DNA from 2 places in the Comamonas fluminis genome. Region 1 is predicted to be linked to the other one. Evidence: predicted binding sites of a transcription regulator. Region 1 holds the regulator's gene; the other holds the start of a gene.

Evidence for each region. The regulator NrdR, encoded in region 1, represses ribonucleotide reductase genes. The targets are predictions, from matches to a motif close to CACNANATNTNGTG.
Region 2: the regulator NrdR is predicted to act here: its motif matches at 2,223-2,236, upstream of JDW18_RS18535 (ribonucleoside-diphosphate reductase subunit alpha).

What each region holds. Positions count from the first base shown of each region.
Region 1 is NZ_CP066783.1:3,145,229-3,148,563, reverse strand. Features, by position in the region: gene JDW18_RS14700 (bifunctional metallophosphatase/5'-nucleotidase) at 1-1,047, shown strand, start outside; gene nrdR (transcriptional regulator NrdR) at 1,174-1,659, opposite strand; gene glyA (serine hydroxymethyltransferase) at 1,693-2,940, opposite strand; ZMP/ZTP riboswitch at 2,975-3,127, opposite strand; gene JDW18_RS14685 (lytic transglycosylase domain-containing protein) at 3,257-3,335, opposite strand, start outside.
Region 2 is NZ_CP066783.1:4,009,802-4,013,136, reverse strand. Features, by position in the region: gene JDW18_RS18535 (ribonucleoside-diphosphate reductase subunit alpha) at 1-2,099, opposite strand, end outside; gene ampD (1,6-anhydro-N-acetylmuramyl-L-alanine amidase AmpD) at 2,641-3,249, opposite strand; gene JDW18_RS18525 (sigma-54-dependent transcriptional regulator) at 3,233-3,335, opposite strand, start outside.

The DNA of each region.
Region 1 (3,335 bases):
GTGATCGTGGTGCTGGTGCACGAGGGGGGCGCCGCCACATCCGCCCTGCAGGAAGACAGCTGCAAGGGCCTGTCTGGCGATATCGTGCCGATTCTGGAGCAGCTCTCGCCCGAGGTGGACGTGGTGGTCTCCGGCCACACCCATCGCTCCTATATTTGCGACTATGCCAAGGTCAATGCGAAAAAGCCGTTCTTGCTGACCAGCGCAGGCTTGTATGGCACCTTGCTGACCGAGATAAAGCTCAAGGTGGATGCCCGCACCCGCCGCGTCAGCCAGAAGTCTGCGCGCCAGAACATTGTGCAGGGCGAGGCCTTTACCAGCGGCACGGCCACGGTGGCCCTGCAACCCGGGTTCCCGGTGTACCCGCCCGATGCAGTGGTGGCTGAACTGGTGGCGCGCTACAAGGCTGCTGCGCAGCCGCTGGCCGCCGCCACAGTGGGGCGCCTGGCGGGTGTGGCCAGCCGTGCGCCGCAGGCCAATGGCGAGAGCGTGATGGGGCGCATCATTGCCGATGCCATGCTGGCCGCCACGCAAAGCGCGGCAGGCGGCGGTGCGCAGCTGGCCTTTATGAACTCTGGCGGCGTGCGCGCCGATCTGCAGCCTGCAGACGATGGCAGCGTGACCTATGGGCAGCTATTCAGCGTGCAGCCCTTTGGCAATACCTTGATGGTGATGAGCCTGAGCGGCGAGCAGATTCGCCAGGTGCTGGAGCAGCAGTTCAACAGCGGCACCAACACAGTCGATTCGCCGCGCATTCTGCAGGTCTCGCAAGGCTTTACGTATCGCTTTGATCTCAGCCAGCCTCCGGACCAGCGGGTGAGCGAGATGCGCCTGAATGGCCAGTTGCTTGAGCCTGAGCACAGCTACCGCGTGGGCTTGCAAAGCTATCTGGGTACAGGCGGCGACAACTTCAGCCTCTTCACGCAGGGCACTGTGCTGGTGGGTGGTGCACTCGATGTGGATGCGCTGGTGGAGTATGTGCGAGCGCAAAGCCAGCAGCAGCCCATGCTGCTTCCATTACAGGAGCGTATTGCGCGTGCTCGTTAATGCTTTCAGAAGAAATTTCTTCTGAAGAGAGGAGATTGCATGCGGTCAATGCTCATTAAATGAGAGCGTTTCTTGCACACAGCGCCCCAAAAAACAAAGCCACCTTGAAGGTGGCTTTGTTGCATATCAGTGCGGCTCGGTCTTGGCCTTGGCTCTGCCCTTGGGGCTGCGCACCTCATCCATGATGCTTTTGAAGTCGTCCACATCCTCAAAGCTGCGGTACACGCTCGCAAAGCGGATATAGCCCACCTTGTCCAGGCCCTTGAGCTCATCCATCACCAACTCGCCCAAGCGGCTGGAATCGATTTCGCGCTGGCCTGAATTGAGCAGGCGGTCTTCGATGCGGTCAATCGCCTCGTCGATCAGCGCCGTGCTCACAGGACGCTTGCGCAGCGCAATCTGGAAAGAGCCTTGCAGCTTGGCGCGCTCGTATTCGATGCGCCTGCCGTCCTTTTTGACAATGGTCGGCAGGCTGACCTCGGGGCGCTCATAGGTGGTGAAGCGCTTGTCGCAGCCGCCGCAGCGGCGGCGGCGGCGGATGAAGCCCCCATCCTCGGACTCGCGGGTTTCGACCACTTGCGTGTCCGGGTTGCTGCAAAAGGGGCACTTCATGGTCGATCCGCGTAGCCTGTCGAACTTGCCTGCTTACTTGCTGTAAACGGGGAACTTGGCCGTCAGAGCCTGCACCTTGGCGCGCACAGCGGCCAGGTTGGCTTCGTCTTCGGGCTTGTCCAGCACGTCAGCCACCAGATTGGCGGTCAGACGGGCTTCTTCCTCGCCGAAACCACGGGTGGTCATGGCGGGGGTGCCGATGCGGATGCCGCTGGTCACGAAAGGCTTTTCGGGGTCGTTGGGGATGGCGTTCTTGTTCACAGTGATGTGAGCCAGACCCAGAGCCGCTTCAGCAGCCTTGCCTGTGATGCCCTTGGCGCGCAGGTCCACCAGCATGACGTGGCTTTCGGTGCGGCCGGAGACGATGCGCAGACCACGCTCGGTCAGGGTCTCGGCGAACACCTTGGCGTTCTTCACGACTTGTTCCTGGTAAGCCTTGAACTCGGGAGTCAGGGCTTCCTTGAATGCGACAGCCTTACCGGCGATCACGTGCATCAGAGGGCCGCCTTGCAGGCCGGGGAAGATGGCGCTGTTGATGGCCTTCTCGTGCTCAGCCTTCATCAGAATCACACCGCCACGGGGGCCGCGCAGGCTCTTGTGGGTGGTGGTGGTGACCACGTCAGCGTGAGGCACGGGGTTGGGGTACACGCCAGCAGCGATCAGACCTGCGTAGTGGGCCATGTCCACCCACAGGATGGCGCCGACTTCCTTGGCGATCTTGGCAAAGCGCTCGAAATCGATGCGCAGAGCGTAGGCAGAAGCACCAGCCACGATGATGCGGGGCTTGTGCTCGCGGGCCAGCTCTTCCAGCTTGTCGTAGTCGATGGCTTCATCAGCGTTCAGGCCGTAGGAAACAGCCTTGAACCACTTGCCGGACATGTTCAGTGCCATGCCGTGGGTCAGGTGACCGCCTTCGGCCAGGCTCATGCCCAGAATGGTGTCGCCGGGCTTGGCAAAAGCCATCAGCACCGCCTGGTTGGCTTGGGAGCCGGAATTGGGTTGCACGTTGGCGGCTTCAGCGCCAAAGATTTGCTTGATGCGGTCGATGGCCAGCTGCTCAACGACGTCCACATGCTCGCAACCGCCGTAGTAGCGCTTGCCGGGGTAGCCTTCGGCGTACTTGTTGGTCAGCTGGGAGCCCTGGGCCTCCATCACTGCGGGCGAGCAGTAGTTCTCGCTGGCGATCAGCTCGATGTGCTCTTGTTGACGGGTATTTTCAGCTTCAATAGCTGCAAACAGTTCGGGGTCGACTTTCGCGACGGTATCGGTGCGTTGAAACATGGCAGTCCTGTGAACTAGAAATTCCCTTGAGGCCAAGGGCTGCCCAGGCGAACGGCTGAAACGCTTGCAGGTCTCAAACGTCGACCTTGGGCGGTACGCTCCCCGGTGGTTCACAGACCTTGCAGTCTGCTGGTTTCCACGTCAGCGGCAGAGATTTCTGCGCCTATCGCCAGTTGCGTACACCCGCTAGTGTAGCTGAGCAGGCAGCCTGCCGAAGGCGCTGAAGGCTTTTCCCGCTTTCTTCGCACCCTGAAACATCGCGCCATGAAAAAAGCTGGCCATGGCCAGCTTCAAAAACATGGAAATCCAGTCTCTCTCAGAGCTTGGGGTCGGCCAGAGCCACTTGCTCGGCGTGAGACACCGTGGTGGCCTCGGCCACATTGCTGGCTTCAGGG
Region 2 (3,335 bases), 860 kb from region 1:
TCCTTGGACAGCTCGGTCGAGGCCCAGTAAGCGTAGTAGCAGATGGCTTCCATGGCTTCGTCGGCAAATTCGACGGCGCCCTGGCTGGCGTAGGCGGTGCGCATTTCATACAGCGCATCCTGGAAACCCATCAGGCCCATGCCCACGGGGCGGTGGCGCAGATTGGAATCCTTGGCCTTTTGCACGGCGTAGTAGTTGATGTCGATCACGTTGTCCAGCATGCGCATGGCCGTGTTCACGGTCTTGCGCAGCTTGTCATGGTCGATCTTGCCGTCCTTGATGTGCTGGACCAAGTTCACCGAGCCCAGGTTGCAGACAGCGGTTTCGGTGTCGCTGGTGTTGAGCGTGATCTCGGTGCACAGATTGGACGAGTGCACCACACCTACGTGCTGCTGGGGCGAGCGGATGTTGCAAGGGTCCTTGAAGGTGATCCAGGGGTGACCGGTCTCGAACAGCATCGAGAGCATCTTGCGCCACAGGTCCACAGCAGGAATGCGCTTGGCCAGCTTCAGCTCGCCGCTGTCCACCTTGGCTTCGTAAGCGGTGTAGGCCTTCTCAAAGGCTTCGCCGTACAGGTCGTGCAGGTCAGGCGTGTCGGCAGGCGAGAACAGCGTCCACTGGCCTTTTTCCATCACGCGCTTCATGAACAGGTCGGGAATCCAGTTCGCCGTGTTCATGTCGTGGGTGCGGCGGCGGTCGTCGCCGGTGTTCTTGCGCAGTTCCAGGAATTCTTCGATGTCCAGGTGCCAGGATTCCAGATACGTGCAGACCGCGCCCTTGCGCTTGCCGCCCTGATTCACAGCCACGGCCGTGTCGTTGACCACCTTCAGGAAGGGAACCACACCTTGCGATTCGCCGTTGGTGCCCTTGATGCGGGAGCCCAGAGCACGCACACGGGTCCAGTCATTGCCCAGACCGCCTGCGAACTTGGACAGCAGCGCGTTTTCCTTGATGGATTCATAGATGCCGTCCAGGTCGTCGGGCACGGTGGTCAGGTAGCAGGACGACAGCTGCGAGCGCAGTGTGCCGCTGTTGAACAGCGTGGGGGTGGACGACATGAAGTCAAATGAGGACAGCAGCTCGTAGAACTCAATGGCACGGGCATTGCGGTCAGGCTCGTTCAGCGCCAGGCCCATGGCCACGCGCATGAAGAAGGACTGGGGCAGCTCGATGCGGGTCTTGCGTACGTGCAGGAAGTAGCGGTCGTACAGTGTCTGCAGACCCAGGTAGTCGAACTGCTCGTCGCGCTCGGCCTTCAGGGCCTGGGCCAGACGGGGCAGGTCGTAGTTCAGCAGCTCGGGGTTGAGCAGCTCGTTGTCCACGCCTTTTTGCACAAAGCCGGGGAAGTAGTCCACATAGGCGGCCTGCATTTCGGCAGGCTGCACATCACGGCCCATGACTTCGCGCACGATGGTGTGCAGCAGCAGGCGGGCGGTGACATAGGTGTAGTCGGGGTCTTTTTCGATCAGCGTACGGGCAGCCAGGATGGAGGCCTTGAACACTTCGGTCAGTGGCACACCGTCATACAGATTGCGCAGCGTCTCGGCCACGATGGGGGCAGCCTGAATGTCGGCGTTCAGGTTGCGGCAGGATGCGGCAATCAGGGCTTCCAGACGCTCCTGGTTCAGCGGCACGCGCTGGCCGTTGTCGGTCACTTGCAGGGCGGGCTTGCTGGCCTTGGCGGCGCTGGCCGCAGCTTCGGCGGCTTTCTTCTGCTCGGCGCGTTCCTGGTTGCGGGCTTCACGGTACAGCACGTAAGCGCGAGCCACGTCCTGGTGACCGCCGCGCATCAGGCCCAGCTCAACCTGGTCTTGCACGTCTTCGATGTGGAACGTTCCGCCTTCGGGACGCGAGCGCAGCAGGGCGCGCACCACGCCTTCGGTCAATTCGTTGACGGTATCGCGCACGCTGGCCGAAGCTGCGCCTTGTGCACCACGCACGGCCAGAAATGCCTTGGTCAGTGCCACGGCAATCTTCTGGGGGGCGAAGGCCACCACATCACCGCTGCGGCGGATGATCTGGTAGTTGTCGTTGGGGGAGGAAGAATTGGCTGCGCTGTCGGGCGCGGCAGAAGGCAGTGAGTTCAACGCTTCTTGCATAAGTTCCTCAGGGTCAATATGTGGATAGGCAGACAAAGGCCTGCACTCTGGGCAGGCCATCAAAAACGAATTCGGGCGCTAGTGTCTGCACATGGTTTGCACAGGGTGTGCACAACTTGTAAACACTAGATGTAGGGTCTGAAGCGCCCTGAAACACTACCGGTAGTGTATCGCTGTTCAATCTGGCTGACCTGATGAAACTACTGAAGCGGACATTTCATAGGTCACTTGACAGACGCGCAATGCGCTCCAAAGCCCCGCCACACAAGGCCCTCTGGGCGTTGCACGGTGCTGCTGCCAAGCCGCGCAAATTTGTAAAAAATATGTGTGTTTGGCAGAAGCGACATCAGCGCGCAAAAGCTGCTTGACAGCACAGTGACCGGGGTTGAACGGTCGGGCTCTGTGGATGCTGCTCATGAAAAGCTAGCGTCTGTCGCACAGCTCGACAGGGTTCTTCATTCAGGCAACTATGAATGCCATGAATGGCAAGCGTGTGACGCTCTGAATTTGAGAGTGCTCAACGGCTTGCGGGTGTGCAAGCTCAAACTTGCGGGGGCAGTTGCCAGTGGCTGGTGCTGCTTTGGGCTTTGAGCTGTGCAGTGAGCGCTTTCCAGTCAAAGCCGGCGCCGGGGTCATGCTTGCGGCCGGGGGCAATATGTTCGTGGCCAGCGATATAGGCAATGGCGTAGTGATCGCCAATGGCCTGGCACAGATTCTGCAGCGCCAGATATTGCGCAGATTCGAAGTGCAGGCCCTCCAGGCCCTCGAGCTCTATGCCGATGGAGTCATCATTGCAGCGATCGCGACCGCGCCAGTGGCTGACGCCTGCATGCCAGGCTCTGTCGTCACAGCTCACAAACTGCCAGACCTCGCCCTGGCGCGTAATGAAGAAGTGCGAGGAAACTTCCAGCCCGCGAATGCCTTGATAGTAGGGGTGTGCATCCCAGTCTAGCTGGTTGGTGAACAGCTGCTGCACAGCGCCGGTGCCGTACTGGCCCGGCGGCAGGCTGATGGAATGAACAACAACCAGGTCAATGCTGGCATCTGCGGGGCGCGGGCCGAAGTTGGGAGAGGCTAGCTTGTGCGCAGCCTGCCACCAGCCGGACTCCCAGGTGGAGCGATGGTCTGCTGGCTTAGCTGTGGTCGCCATGGTGCTTGTTTCCTTCGGAGGGCAGGTCAATGCCCAGTCTCTCAATGCGATAGCGAATCTGGCGCAGGCTGATGCCCAGGCGTGCT